2 regions of the Kitasatospora sp. NPDC087271 genome follow, and region 1 is predicted to be linked to the other one. Evidence: riboswitches for the same ligand, from Rfam matches in the RefSeq annotation. Region 1 holds a riboswitch; the other holds the start of a gene.
What was found. A riboswitch is a leader RNA that binds a small molecule or an ion and turns the genes downstream of it on or off. The one in region 1 is predicted to bind guanidine.
Positions count from the first base shown of each region.

Region 2: another riboswitch for guanidine. It lies ahead of ACIO9K_RS19915 (SMR family transporter); the one in region 1 lies ahead of ACIO9K_RS01860 (MBL fold metallo-hydrolase).

Region 1 covers NZ_JBIUYQ010000001.1:431,522-438,775, forward strand. The annotation lists gene fhuB (Fe(3+)-hydroxamate ABC transporter permease FhuB) at 1-749, shown strand, start outside; gene fes (enterochelin esterase) at 771-1,886, shown strand; guanidine-III (ykkC-III) riboswitch at 1,951-2,011, shown strand; gene ACIO9K_RS01860 (MBL fold metallo-hydrolase) at 2,024-2,878, shown strand; gene ACIO9K_RS01865 (DHA2 family efflux MFS transporter permease subunit) at 2,944-4,344, opposite strand; gene ACIO9K_RS01870 (MbtH family protein) at 4,341-4,526, opposite strand; gene ACIO9K_RS01875 (amino acid adenylation domain-containing protein) at 4,519-7,254, opposite strand, start outside.
Region 2 covers NZ_JBIUYQ010000011.1:63,422-70,675, forward strand. The annotation lists gene ACIO9K_RS19900 (2Fe-2S iron-sulfur cluster-binding protein) at 1-446, shown strand, start outside; gene ACIO9K_RS19905 (xanthine dehydrogenase family protein molybdopterin-binding subunit) at 443-2,770, shown strand; tRNA gene ACIO9K_RS19910 (tRNA-Cys) at 2,867-2,938, opposite strand; guanidine-III (ykkC-III) riboswitch at 3,024-3,090, shown strand; gene ACIO9K_RS19915 (SMR family transporter) at 3,134-3,448, shown strand; gene ACIO9K_RS19920 (MFS transporter) at 3,565-5,022, shown strand; gene ACIO9K_RS19925 (hypothetical protein) at 5,026-6,312, opposite strand; gene ACIO9K_RS19930 (class F sortase) at 6,717-7,254, shown strand, end outside.

The DNA.
Region 1 (7,254 bases):
AGACCCTCGCCCGCAACCGCCTCGCCACCCCCGAACTGCTCGGCGTCAACGACGGTGCCACCGCCGCCGTCCTGATCTCCGCCACCGTCTCCGGCACCTTCGGCGCCTGGTGGGCCGGCCCGCTCGGCGCGCTGGCCGCCGTCCTGGTCGTCACCCTGGTCTCCGGCGGGCTCGGCGCGCAGGGCTACCGGGTGCTGGTCGTCGGCCTCGCGATGTCCGCGCTCGCCTCGGCCGTCATCCAGGTCGCGCTCGCCCGCCGCTCGCTCAACTCGGCCGGTTCGCTGTACGTCTGGACCTCCGGAAGTCTCAACGGGCGGGACTACGCCGTCGCCACCCCGGTCCTGATCGGGCTGGCCGTGCTCGTACCGCTCGCGCTGGCGGTGGCCCGGCGGCTGGCGGTGCTGCGCTTCGACGACAGCGTGGCCGCCTCGCTGGGCGTCGACCCGGGCCGGGTCCGGCTCGGCTGCCTGCTGCTGGCCGTCGCGCTGGCCGGGCTGGCCGTCGGCGTGTGCGGGCCGGTCGGCTTCGTCGCGCTGGCCGCGCCCGTGATCGCCGGACGGCTGGCCGGGCCGGCGCGCGTGCCGGTCCTCGGCTCGGCACTGACCGGCGCCGTCCTCGTCGTGCTCGCCGACACCGTGGGGCGGGTGCTGATCGGCGGGGTGGAGATCCCGGTCGGCATCGTCACCACCGTCCTCGGCGGCCCCTTCCTGCTCTGGGTGCTGCTCGGCCGCAAGGGCACCCCCGCTTAACCTCCCCGAGGAGTACCGCAGATGGAAACCCTTCCCCTCGTCGAGCCCGATCCGGCCGACCCCGCCTACCGCCTGGTCACCTTCGTGCACGAGGACGCGTCGTGCGACGGCGTGCTCGCCCTCCTGCACACCGTCACCGACAAGGACCGGCACGACGGCGACCTCTCCCCGCACCTGATGACCCGCCGCGACGACGGCCGCTGGTCGATCACCTACCGGCTGCGCGCCGACCACCGGGCGTCCTACCAGCTGTACCCGTTCCGGGGGGACGCCCCCGGCACCGCCCGGGCGGACTGGCTGCGCGTCCTCGACCACGCCCGCCCCGACCCGCACGACGCAGCCCCCCGGCTGCCCGCCCGCGACGGGCGCCACCCGTCGTCCGTGCTCAGCCTGCCCGACGCCCCCGCCCAGCCGTACGTCCGGCGGCGCGACGGCGTGCCGCGCGGGCGGACGGTGGCCCACGAGGTGGCCGGGCGGCGGGTGGACGTCCACCTCCCCGCCGGGGGCGGGCCTTCCGCCGGTGGCGGGCCGTTCGCGGTGGCCGTGCTGCTGGACGGCGAGATGTGGGGCGAGGTGCTGTCGGTCGGCGACACCCTCGACAACCTGGCGGCGGACGGCGCCATCCCGCCCACCGTCGCCCTGCTCGTCCACACCATGGGCCCCTGCCGACCCGACGACCTCAGCTGCAACCCGGCCTTCGTCGACCTCCTCGCCGACCGCCTCCTCCCCTGGGCGGCGGCGGAGTTCGGCACCACCACCGACCCGGCCGCCACCGTGATCGCCGGCCAGAGCGCGGGCGGCCTCACCGCCGCCTTCGCCGCGTTCCGGCGCCCCGACCGCTTCGGCGGCGCGCTCTGCCAGTCCGGTTCCTTCTGGTGGCCGGACGAGACCGAGTTCGACGAGGGCAGTGAGTGGCTGACCCGCCAATTCGCCCGCGAGCAAAGGCGGGAGGCCCGGTTCTACGTCGAGGTCGGCCTCCAGGAGTGGATGCTGCTCCCGCAGAACCGCCACCTGCGCGACGTCCTCACCGCCCGCGGCTACGACCTCGCGTACCGCGAGTTCAACGGCGGCCACGACTACGCCTGTTGGCGCGGCGGGCTGGCGGACGGGCTGGCGCACCTGCTCGGGGGTGCCTGACGGTCCCCACCGGGTCGGCGGACCGGCGCGCCGCGACGGGGGCGTGCTAGCGTCCCGGTGGCGGCGCGCCGGTGACCGCCCCGGACGAGATGTGCGCCGTACCCGGCCCGCCAAGACGACGCACCGAGGGAGACGTCATGGCCGCCGGTGCCCCGATCGCCCGTCCGCTCGACGTGCGGTGGATCCACGGGTCCCCGTCCGCGAAGCACAACACGGACCCGGACATCCAGGTCCACGCGTACGACGAGCACACCGTCATCCTGCGGCAGAACAAGGCGGTCGACTACGAGGCGCCGTTCCTGTTCCTGCTGTTCGGGGGCGAGCGGGCGGTCCTGATCGACACCGGGGCCACCGCCTCCGCCGCGTACTTCCCGCTGCGCACCGTGGTCGACGGACTCATCGACCGGTGGCTCGCCGACCACCCCCGCGACGGCTACGGACTGCTCGTCCTGCACACCCACCCGCACGGCGACCACGTCGCGGGCGACGGGCAGTTCGCCGACCGGTCCGCGACGACCCTGGTCGGCGCCGACCCGGCCACGGCCTGGCCGTACTTCGGCTTCGACCAGGACCCGGACGCCGTCGCGCGGGTGGACCTGGGCGGCGGCCGGGTGCTCGAATGCCTGGCCACCCCGGGCCACCACCCGGCGGCCGTCACCTACTACGACCCGTGGACGGGCCTGCTGCTCACCGGCGACACCGTCTACCCGGGCCGCCTCTACATCGACGACTGGCCGGCCTTCACCCGCACCGTCGACCGGCTGATCGACTTCGCCGAACGCCGCCCGGTGACGCACCTGCTCGGCTGCCACATCGAGATGACCCGCACCCCCGGCGTCGACTACCCCATCCGCACGACCCACCAGCCCGACGAGCCTCCCCTGCAGCTGACCGTCGGACACCTCCGGGCCATCCGCACCGCACTCGCCGACCTCGGCGACCGGCCGCGCCGGCACGCCCTGCCCGACCTGATCCTCTGGCCGAGCGCCTGAGCCCGGAAGGCCGCGTCCACCGAACTGACGCCGCACCCCGCGATCGCGGGGTGCGGCGTGGCTGTTCAGTCGGCGGGGGGTGGTCCCGGCGCCTCCCGGGGGAGGCGGGTGGTGAGGAGGGTGCCGGCGGCGACCAGCGCGGCGGTGAGCAGGAGGGCCAAGCGGTAGGGGCCGGGTGAGCCGCCGCCGGTGTCCAGGGCACCGATGAGGGCGGCGGTGGCGGCGATGCCGAGGGCGCCGCCGAGGGTGCGGACGATGGTGAACAGGCCCATGGCGCGGCCCATCGCGGGCCCGGGGACGTCGGCGAAGCCGGCGATCTGGACGGTGAGCACGGCGGTGCCCAGGACGAGCCCGACCGCGAACATCAACGCCCTTACGGCCCAGGGGTTCTCGGCGAAGCCGAGGGTGGCCAGGACGAGTGCGGCGAGCAGCAGCGCGGGCAGCGCGAGGCGGCGGGGGCCGAACCGGGGCAGCAGGCGGTCCACCACCTGGGAGGCGGCCATCAGGCCGATCGCCTCGGGGAAGACGCTCAGCCCGGCGTCGAGGGCCGAGGCCCCGAGGGCGGCCTGGTAGAGCAGCGGGAGGACGAACAGGGCGCCCATCAGGCCGGCCGAGGTGAGCAGGGCCAGCCAGGTGGCGGTGCCGAAGGTGCGGTCGGCGAGCTGCCGCAGGTCCACCAGCGGTTCGGCGGCGCGGAGTTGGTGGCGCACGGCGATGCCGAGCAGGAGGAGACCGGCCACGCCGCTGAGCGCCACTCCCGGCGAGGACCAGCCGTGCGCCGGGCCGAAGCCGAGCGCGTAGGTGAGCAGTCCGAGGCCGGGCGTGGCGAGCAGGAAGCCGGCGGTGTCGAAGCGCCCGGCCGGGGGCTCGTCCGCCGCGCGCAGGCCGATGAGCCCGGTCACGACGGCCGCGACCCCGATCGGCACGTTGACCAGGAACAGCCAGTGCCAGGAGAGGTGTTCGGTCAGGAGGCCGCCGAGCGGCGGGCCGAGGGCGGGCATCAGGGCGGTCGGGACGATCAGGATCCGGCTCAGGCCGGCCCGCTCGTGCGGGGCGAAGGCCCGGAACAGCAGGGTCATCCCGACCGGGGTGAGCAGCCCGCCGGCCACGCCCTGGACGGCCCGCGCGGCGGCGAGCGAGCCGAGGCCGGGGGCGGCGGCGCACAGGGCGGAGGCGAGGGTGAACCCGGCCAGGGAGCCGAGGAAGACCCGTTTCACGCCGAACCGGTCGCCGAGCCAGCCCGCCACCGGCAGGCCGACGGCGAGGCCGACCAGGAAGGCCGTCTCGACGGCGTTGGCGGCCGAGACGGGCCGCCCGAAGTCCTCGGCGATGGTGAACAGCGCGGGGTTGACGATGGTCGAGTCCAGGCCGTTCATGCACATCGCGGCGGTGTAGACCACGACCACCGCGGCGCGCCCCGCGAGCAGGGGGCGCGCCGGGGCGGCCTCGACGGCCGGAGGGGTCACAGGTCGGTCCAGTGGGCGGTGATCCACTGCACGGCGTCGGCGCGCTCGCACGGGCCGTGGGAGACGTTCCAGCCGGCCGGGACGGCGGCGAAGGCCGGCCAGAGCGAGTGCTGGCCCTGGTCGTTGACGAGGGCGAGGAACTCGCCGTCGCCGTCGAAGGGGTTGGCGGGGGCGTCACTCATCGGAGGACTTCTCCAGGTGGTCGGTGATCACGCGGGCGATGTGCGCGATCGGGGCGGGCAGGGTCATGTCCTTGTGCGAGCAGGCGACGTCGGTGTTGTCGATGCGGCCGGACACGTACGGGGTCCAGAGTTCGGGCACCAGGGTCTCGTCGATGGTGTCGACGGTGGCGCGGAAGAACAGCACGTCGCCGTCGAAGGGGCGGTGGTCGTGGCCGCGGACGAGGTGGTTGGTGTTGAGGTAGATCCGGTTGAGGGCGGCCACGGTGGCGTCGTCGAGTCCGGCGAGCGGGCTGCCCTCGCGGCGCAGCAGCTCGGTGACGGCGGCGAGTTCGAGTGGCCGCCCGGCGAGGTCCTCGGGGCCGTAGCCGCCCATGGTGAGCAGCGCCTCCAGCGCCTCGGCCTGGTCGGGGACGGGCAGGTCGCGGAAGCCCTCGGCGGGGTAGGCGTCCAGGATCGCGAGCAACTCGACCGCGTGGCCGAGGTCCTGGAGCCGGACGGCGACGGCGTGCGCGATGATCCCGCCGGTGGACCAGCCGAGCAGCCGGTACGGGCCCTCGGGCTGGACCTCGCACAGCCGGTCGACGTAGTGCGCGGCCAGCTCGTCCAGAGTCTGCGGCAGGGGCCGGGCCGCCGTGGCCGCGCCGACGCCCTGGGCCTGGAGGCCGTAGATCGGCAGGTCGGCGGGCAGGTGGCGGATCAGGCCGGTGTAGCACCAGCTGAGGCCGCCGGCGGGGTGGACGGCGAACAGCGGGGTACGGCGTCCGGGCGCGGCGGGCCGCAGCGGGAGCAGGACGTCCAGCGCGTCGGCGCTCTGCGAGCCGGCCGCCAGGGCCGTGTCGAGGGCGGCGACGGTGGGCGACTGGAACAGGGTGCCGATGCCGACGTCCAGGCCGAGCAGTTCGCGGATCCGCCCGGCGAGGCGGACGACCAGCAGCGAGTGGCCGCCGAGGGCGAAGAAGTCGTCGTCGACGCCGACCGCCGCGACGCCCAGCACCTCGGCGAAGAGTTCGCACAGCTGCTGTTCGCGCGGGGTGCGCGGCGGGCGTCCGGCGCCGGTGGCGGGCGCGTCGGGGGCGGGCAGGGCGCGGCGGTCGAGCTTGCCGTTGGCGGTGAGCGGCAGCCGGTCGAGCAGGACGACGGCGGAGGGCACCATGTGGGCGGGCAGTTCGGCGGCGGCGTGGGCGCGCAGGTCCTCGGGGGTGGGGGCGGCGACGGCGCTCGGGTCCTCGGGGCTCGCCGTGGTGACCGCGTAGCCGACCAGTCGCTTGTCGCCCGGGGCGTCCTCGCGGACGACCACGGCGGCGTCGGCGACGCCCTGGTGGGCGGCCAGCACGGCCTCGATCTCACCGAGTTCGATCCGGAAGCCGCGCAGCTTCACCTGCTGGTCGGCGCGGCCGAAGTACTCCAGGACGCCGTCGGCGCGGCGGCGGGCGAGGTCGCCGGAGCGGTACATCCGGGTGCCCCGTTCGCCGAACAGTTCGGCGTACGGGTCGGCGACGAAGCGTCCGGCGGTGAGGTCGGGGCGGCCGAGGTAGCCGCGGGCCAGGCCGGCCCCGGCGACGTACATCTCGCCGGTGACGCCGGGCGGGACGGGCTGGAGGTGCTGGTCCAGGACGTAGACCCGCAGGTCGGGGATGTTGACGCCGATGGTGCTGCTGCTTCCGGCGGCGGCGGTGGCCCGGTCGAGGGCGATGTAGGAGACGTGCACGGTGGTCTCGGTGATGCCGTACATGTTGACCAGGGTGGGCGCGTCCTCCGGGTGGCGGGCGTACCAGTCGTCGAGCCGGGCCAGTTCGAGCGCCTCGCCGCCGAACACCACGTAGCGCAGGGCGAGTTCGGATCCGGGGCGGTCCCGGTCGGCGGCGCTGAGCTGGTAGAAGGCGGACGGGGTCTGGTTGAGCACGGTGACGCGTTCGCGGGCGAGCAGGTCGAGGAAGGCCGCCGGGTCGCGGCTGACCAGGTGCGGGACGACGACCAGGCGTCCGCCGTGCAGCAGGGCCCCCCACAGCTCCCAGACGGAGAAGTCGAAGGCGTAGGAGTGGAAGAGGGTCCAGACGTCGTCGGCGCCGAAGCCGAACCAGTGGTCGGTGGAGCTGAACAGCCGGACCACGTTGTGGTGGGTGACGGGGACGCCCTTGGGCCGGCCGGTGGAGCCGGAGGTGTAGATGACGTAGGCGGTGTCCTCGGCGCGCAGCGGGCGGGTGCGCTCGTGCTGGGCCAGCGGGGTGGCCGGGTGGGTGGCCGACTCCGGTCCGTCGACGAGCAGTTGGGGCACCTGGTGGGCGGGCAGCCGGGGCGCGGTGGCGCGGTCGGTGAGCAGGGCGGCGGGGGCGGCGTCGGCCAGCATGTAGGCGAGGCGGTCGGCCGGGTAGTCGGGGTCGAGCGGCAGGTAGGCGGCGCCGGACTTGGCCACCGCGAGGAGGGCGACGACGAGTTCGAGCGAGCGCGGCAGGGCGAGGGCGACGATGGTGCCGGGGCCGATGCCGTTGGCGGCCAGCAGCCGGGCCAAGCGGTCGGCGCGGGCGGCGAGTTCGGTGTAGTCGAGCTGATCGTCACCGCAACTGACGGCGACGGCCCGCGGGTTGGCGGCGGCGGCGGCCTCGAACAGCCCGGCCAGGGTGGCGTCCGGGGCCGACGTGTGCGGGGCCGACGTGTACGGGGTGCCGTTCCACTCGACGAGGGCGCGCAGCCGCTCCTCCTCGCCGATCAGCGGGAGCCGGCCGATCGC
Region 2 (7,254 bases), on a different contig from region 1:
CCGCCGAGCAGCCCCCGGCCGGCACCGACCAGCCGTACGGCGACGGCCAGGGCGGCTACGACACCGGCGTGTACGACACCGCCGTCCTGACGCCGGTCCAGGGCATCCCCGCCCAGACCACCGACGACCAGGTGTACTACCCGCCCCAGGGCTACCCCGAGCAGCCGTACCAGGGCACCCCCGCCCACGGCACCTACGTGCCCGGCGGCTACCCGCAGCAGAACGGCTACGACGCCGGGTACGACGCCCCGGTCTACGAACCCACCCCCGCGCACGGCACGCCGCTGCCCGGGGCCGCCTTCGACGGCACGCCCCCGCACGGCACGCCGTACGTCGCCACGCCCCCGCACGGCGCTCCGGCCGGCGGCACCGCCCCGGCCGGCGTCCCGTACGGCGCCACCCCCGCCCACGGCATCCGGCTCCCCGAGGACGACCACGCATCATGACGTCGCCTACCGACATCGGCGCAGCACTCCAGCAGGACGGCGGCGAGGGCGGCGCACCGGAGCCGTTCGGCCTGGGCAGCTCACCGCTGCGCAGCGACGCGCTGCCCAAGGCGCTCGGCATCTACCCGTACGCGGCCGACCTGTGGGCCGAGGGGCTGCTCTGGGGCGCGGTGCTGCGCTCGCCGCACCCGCACGCCCGGATCAGGGGCATCGACACCGCGGCCGCGCTCGCGCTGCCCGGCGTGCACGCCGTGGTCACCGCCGCCGACCTGCCGCCCGGCCCGGACGGAACCCCGGACGGCGCCCCGGCCGGGCCGATCGTCGCCGACCGGCCGGTGCTGGCCGCGGGCGTGGTGCGCCACCACGGCGAGCCGATCGCCGCGGTGGCCGCCGACCACCCGGACACCGCCCGGCTGGCGGTCGGTCTGATCGCGGTCGACTACGAGCCGCTGGAGGCCGTCACCGATCCCGAGCAGGCCTTCACCGCTCCGTCGCTGCACCCGGACGGCAACCTGTTCCGCCACCTGCCGCTGCGCACCGGGGACCCGGACGCGGCCGGCGAGATCATCATCGAGGGCCTCTACCAGGTCGGCCGTCAGGACCCGGCCCCGCTCGGGGCCGAGGCCGGGCTGGCCGTGCCGCGCCCGGACGGCGGCGTCGAACTGCACCTGTCCTCCACCGACCCGCACGGCGACCGCGACCGCACCGCCGCCTGCCTCGGCCTGGAGCCCGACCGGGTCCGGCTGGTGGTCACCGGCGTGCCCGGGGCCACCACCGACCGCGAGGATCTCTCTTTCCAGGTCACCCTGGCGCTGCTGGCGCTGCGCACCGGCCGCCCGGTGAAGATGACCCTCACCCGCGAGGAGTCCTTCCACACCCACCCCTCGCGCCACCCCGCGCTGCTGCGCTACCGCCACCACGCCGACGCCGAGGGCACCCTGGTGAAGGTCGAGGCGCAGATCCTGCTGGACGGCGGCGCGTACGCGGACGTCTCCGCCGAGGCGCTGGCCGCCGCCACCGCCTTCTCGGTCGGCCCGTACGTCTGCCCGAACGTCTTCGTGGACGCCTGGGCGGTGCGCACCAACAACCCGCCGGCCGGGCGGATGCGCGGCGAGGGCGCGTTGCAGGCCTGCTTCGCCTACGAGTCGCAGCTGGACCAGCTGGCCGCCCGGATCGGCGTGGACCCGGTGGAGATCCGCCGCCGCAACGCGATGGCCACCGGCGACCCGATGCCCACCGGACAGGCCGTCACCTGCCCGGCGCCGGTCGGCGCGCTGCTGGAGGCCGTCGCGGCCGAGCCGCTGCCGGCCCTGCCGGTGGACGACCCGGACGCCGAGTGGCTGCTGCCGGGCGGGCCCGGTGGGGCCGGCGACCCGGCGGCGGTGCGGCGCGGGATCGGCTACGCCGTCGGCATGGTGCACATGCTCGGCGCCGAGGGCGAGGACGAGGTCTCCACCGCCACCGTGCGGGTCAGCGGCGACCACGCCACGGTGATCTGCGCGGCCGTCGACTCCGGACAGGGCTTCGCCACGCTGGCCCGGCAGATCGTGCAGACCGTGCTGGGCGTCAGCGAGGTGTACATCGCGCCGGCCGACAGCGACCAGTCCATCGCCGGTCCCTCCGCCCGGGGCCGGCACACCTGGGTCTCCGGCGGCGCCGTCGAGCGCGCCGCGCTGATGGTCCGCCACCAGCTGCTCCAGCCGATCGCCGCCAACTTCGGGATGTCGGTGGAACTGCTGCAGATCGCCGACGGCAAGATCACCTCGTACGACGGGGTGCTCGGCATGCCGGTCGCCGAGGCGCTGGAGGGCAAGGAGCTCTGGGCGACGGCCCAGTGCCGACCGCACCCCACCGAACCGCTGGACGAGTCCGGGCAGGGCGACGCCTTCGTGTCGATCGCGTTCTGCGCGATGCGCGCGGTGGTGGACGTGGACATCGAGCTGGGCGCCGTCCGGGTGGTCGAGATGACGGTCGCCCAGGACGTCGGCCGGGCGCTGAACCCGCGGCAGATCGAGGACCGGATCGAGGCGGGCGTGGCCCAGGGCGTCGGCCTGGCGCTGCTGGAGGACCTGCGCACCGAGGGCGGCGTGCTGCTGAACCCCTCGCTCACCGGCTACCGGCTGCCCACCGCGCTGGACACCCCGCAGGTGCGCATCGCCGCCCTGCTGGAGGAGCGGGACGTGGTCGCCACCTTCGGGGCCAAGGCGGTCAGCGCCGCCCCCGCGGTGGTCGCCCCGGCGGCCGTGGCCGCCGCCGTCCGGGCGGCCACCGGCCTGCCGGTCGGCCGGCTGCCGATCCGGCCGGAGGACGCGGTCGCGGTCTGACGGCCGGGGGCGGCGGCTTCGGCCGACCGCCCCGGAAATACCGGAAACAGGAATTGCCGGTCGACGGAATGTCGACCGGCAATTCCATTTCCGGCGAGGCCATGACGGGAATCGAACCCGTGTACACCGCTTTGCAGACGGTTCCCTAAGCCACTCGGGCACACGGCCAGTGAATTCATAGTGGCGGAATGCGCGGGGGGCCGTCAACGGCGGAATGTAAATTCTGTATGGCGGCTTGTGCTACGGTCGGAACCAGGTGGTCGGTTGCCCGGCCGCCCCGGACGAGCGCGTCGTACCCGGTGACGACAAGACGGCGCAGTTCAGCGGCAATCCGGCCGCTGTGGACTGCGGAGGTAGGCCGTCATGGCATGGCTCGTTCTGATCATCTCGGGTGTCCTGGAGACCGTGTGGGCGGTGGCCCTGGAGTCGTCCAAGGGCTTTTCCCGGCTCACCCCCAGCCTCGTCTTCGGTGTGGCCCTGCTGCTGAGCATGGGCGGGCTGGCGTACGCGATGCGCACCATTCCGATCGGCACCGGCTACGCGGTCTGGGTCGGCATCGGTGCGGTCGGCACCGCGCTCTACGGCATGGCCGTCCTGGGGGACGCGGTGACGGCGGCCCGGATCGGCTGCCTGCTGCTCATCGTCTCCGGCGTGGTCGGCCTGAAGGTGCTCCACTGACCGCCGCCTGAGCTTCGCCCGCCCTTCCCCCGACCCCGGTCCTAGGCCCAGCGACCTAGCTGGTCACCGACTCGGGTCAGGGGTCATGAAGGCAGACGGCCCTTACGATGTTACGTATGACCACTGCCTCCCCCACCTCGGTCGACCCCGCCTCGATACCCTCCGAACTCGACCCCGGGGGCGGGGTCCTCAGCGGCCGCTACCGCGCTCTGACGCTGGGGATCGTGTCGGTGGTCCTGGTGATCGCCTTCGAGGCGACCGCCGTCAACACCGCGATGCCGACCGCGGCCCGCCAGCTGAACGGCATCGGGCTGTACGCCTTCGCCTTCTCCGGCTACTTCACCACCACGCTGTTCGCGCTGGTCGTCTCCGGGCAGTGGTGCGACCGGCGCGGGCCGATGCAGCCGCTGTTCACCGGCATCGCGGTGTTCGGGGTGGGCCTGGTGGTGGCCGGGACGGCGCCGGGCATGTGGGTGTTCGTGGCCGGGCGGGCGATCCAGGGCCTGGGCGGCGGGCTGGTGATCGTCGCGCTGTACGTGGTGGTCGGCCGGGCCTACCCGGAGCGGCTGCGGCCGGCGGTGTTCGCGGCCTTCTCCTCGGCCTGGGTGCTGCCCTCGATCATCGGGCCGCTGGTCTCCGGCGCGATCACCCAGCACCTCGGCTGGCGCTGGGTGTTCCTGGCCGTGCCGGTGCTGATCCTGCTGCCGCTGGCCGTGATGGGCCCCGCGCTGACCCGCTCCGAGCGGGAGCACCCGGTGGCCAGGGGCTCGGACTTCGACCGCCGGCGCACCCTGCTGGCCGCGATGGCGGCGCTCGGTGCCGGCCTGCTGCAGTACGCGGGCGGGCGGCACGACCTGATCGGGCTGCTCCCCGGGATCGTCGGGGCGGCGCTGCTGGTGCCGGCCGTCCTGGGGCTGTTGCCCGAGCGGACCCTGCGGGCCGGGCGGGGGCTGCCGGCGGTGATCCTGCTGCGCGGACTGGCGGCCGGGGCGTTCCTCGGGGCCGAGGCCTTCGTCCCGCTGATGATGACCACCGAGCGCGGCCTCTCGCCGACGATGTCGGGGCTCACCCTGACCAGCGGCGGGCTCACCTGGGCGCTGGGCTCCTGGCTGCAGGGGCGGCCGGGAGCCGAGCGCTACCGCGAGGCGATGATCCGGGGCGGGTTCGTGCTGACCGCGGTGGCGATCGCGGGCGCCGCGCTGGTGCTGGTCCCGGCGGTGCCGGCCTGGGTGGCGGCGGTGGCCTGGGGCGTCGGCGGCATCGGGATGGGACTGACGGTCGCGAGCGTCAGCGTGCTGATGATGAAGCTCTCCGCGCCGGAGGACGCCGGGGTGAACTCGGCGGCCCTGCAGATGAGCGACGCGCTGGGCAACGTCCTGCTGACGGGCCTGGCGGGGGTGATGTTCGCGGTGCTGGGCGGCGGCTCGCTCGCCGCCGCCCACGAGGGCGCCGGGGCCACCGCCTCGTCCGGGGCCGCCGGCTCGCCCGGGGCCTTCGCGGTGATCCTGCTGGCCATGGCCGGCGTGGCGCTGCTGGGGGCGCTGCTCGCCGGCCGGGTCCGGGCCAGGTCCTGAGGGTCAGCCGGCAGCGGCGGCGGAGGGCACCGGCGGTGCCCCGGGGGTGCCGAGGAAGGCCTCCCAGCCGCCGGTCGGCGCCTGGCCCGGGGCGAGGCCCTGGAGCTTGCGCAGCACCGCCTGGTCCTGGGCGTCCAGCCAGTCCACCAGTTGGCGGAACGAGACCAGCCGGACCTCCGGCTTGTCCGCGATCGTCCGGAGCACGTCCTCGACGGCGTTCATGTAGATGCCGCCGTTCCACTCCTCGAAGTGGTTGCCGATGACGTACGGCGCCCGGTTGCCGTTGTAGGTGCGGTCGAATCCCAGCAGGTAGGAGTCGCGGGCCTGGGCCTGGAAGCCCGGGTAGAGCGCCGGGTCGGCCTTGGTGTTGGGGCCGCACTGGTTGTACATGATGTTGTAGTCCATCGACAGCACCTGGAAGGTGTGCCCGGGGAAGGGGATGGACTGCAGCGGGAGGTCCCAGAGCGCACCGCCCTGGATCTTCTGCGGCCACACCTGGGTGCCGTTGCCGCTGCTGTCGTAGCGCCAGCCGCGCTTGACCGCGGTGGGCAGCAGGTTGCGCTGGCCCTCCAGGCAGGGGGTGCGGCTGCCGATCAGCTCCCTGCGGTAGTCGAAGGGCAGCGCCGGCAGGTCGGTGAAGCCGGTGTTGGTGCGCCAGTTCGTCACGAAGTCCATGGCCTGCTGGATCTCGCTGTCCCACTCCTCCGGGGACCACTTGCCGACGCCGGTGTCGCCGCAGAAGTGGCCGTTGAAGTGGGTGCCGATCTCGTGGCCCTCCAGCCAGGCCGCGTGCACGTTCTCCAGGGTGTCGTGGATGTGCTGGTCGGTGAGGTAGCCGATCTCGGAGGCGCCGACCTTGTGCTGCGGGGGGCGGTAGAGGTCCTTCTTGGACTCGGGCAGCAGGTAGAGGCCGCTGAGGAAGAAGGTCATCGAGGCGTTGTGCTCCTGCGCCAGCCGGCGGAAGCGGGCGAACAGTCCGTTGTCGAGTTCGCCGGCGCCGTCCCAGGAGAAGACCACGAACTGCGGCGGCCGTTCGCCGGCCTTGAGCCGCTCGGGGGTGGGCTGGTGGGGCTGGGCCCCGGTGTCGGAGGTGGAGCCGTCGCCGATCAGGACGGCCTGCTGCTCGGTGGCGTCGGTGGGGTCGGAACTCTGGTCGACGGCCGCGCCGGTGGGGGGAACGGCCGAACCGACCATCGGCTTGTCGGCGCTGTTGCTTCCGCAGCCGGTCGCCAGGGTGGCGGCGGAGGCCGCACCGGCGGCCAGCAGGGTGCGGCGTGAGAGAGCGGCCATGGTCACTCCGTTCATGAGGCGTTCGGCAGGCGTACAGGCGTGCGGAAATCCGGTCGGACAAGTGGGGTGATAGAACCCGTGACCGGGTCAGCATGGCAGCTGGGCTCGATCGGTCGGCCAGGCGCCACTGGCGGTCGTCATCGATCGCCCGATTGACGCAACCGGACCGGCCCCCCGCGCCGTCGAAGCTCGTACCGAGGCGTTCCGGTGGCGCCTTCCCCTGGGGAACGGCCGTCGCGTTCCGTCACCGGATGCCCACGGGGTGCACGGATTCGGGCGGTTGCCCTGCCGATCGGGGGGTGTCATTACGCCCATCGTGTGGACGTGCTTTAAGGTCCGATCCGATTGAATTGTTTCCCAGGAAACTCCCAGGATCGGGAATCCGTCGGTAGAGGGGAGCGCCCGTGGGCGTCCAGCAGAGCAGGAGCCCGTGGCCGGGCACCCTGGCGGCCGGTGCCGCGCTGGTGCTCGGCGCCTGGCTGCTGCACGACGGCGGGCAGGGTGCGCTGCCGCCCGCCCCGGGCAGCACGCAGACGCTGTCCGGCTTCGCCCCGGTCTCCGTCGTCCCGCCGCTGGGCCCCTCCGACCCCATCCGCATCCGCATCCCGGCCGTCCGGCTGGACGCCCCGGTCACCGCGCTCGGGCTCGACCCCGACGGCCACCTCCAGGCCCCGCCCGAGGCGGACCGCAACCTGGCGGGCTGGTACCGCGGCGGGGCCAGCCCCGGGCAGCGCGGCACCGCCATCCTGGCCGGGCACGTCGACAACAAGGCCGGCCCGGCCGTCTTCTACAACCTGGGGGCGCTCCGGCGCGGAGACCGGATCGAGATCGCCCGCGCGGACGGCGCCGTCGCCGTCTACCAGCTGTACGCCATCGAAGTGCACGACCGAAAGGACTTCCCGGACGACCGGGTCTACCGCCAGGCCGCCGACGCTCAGCTGC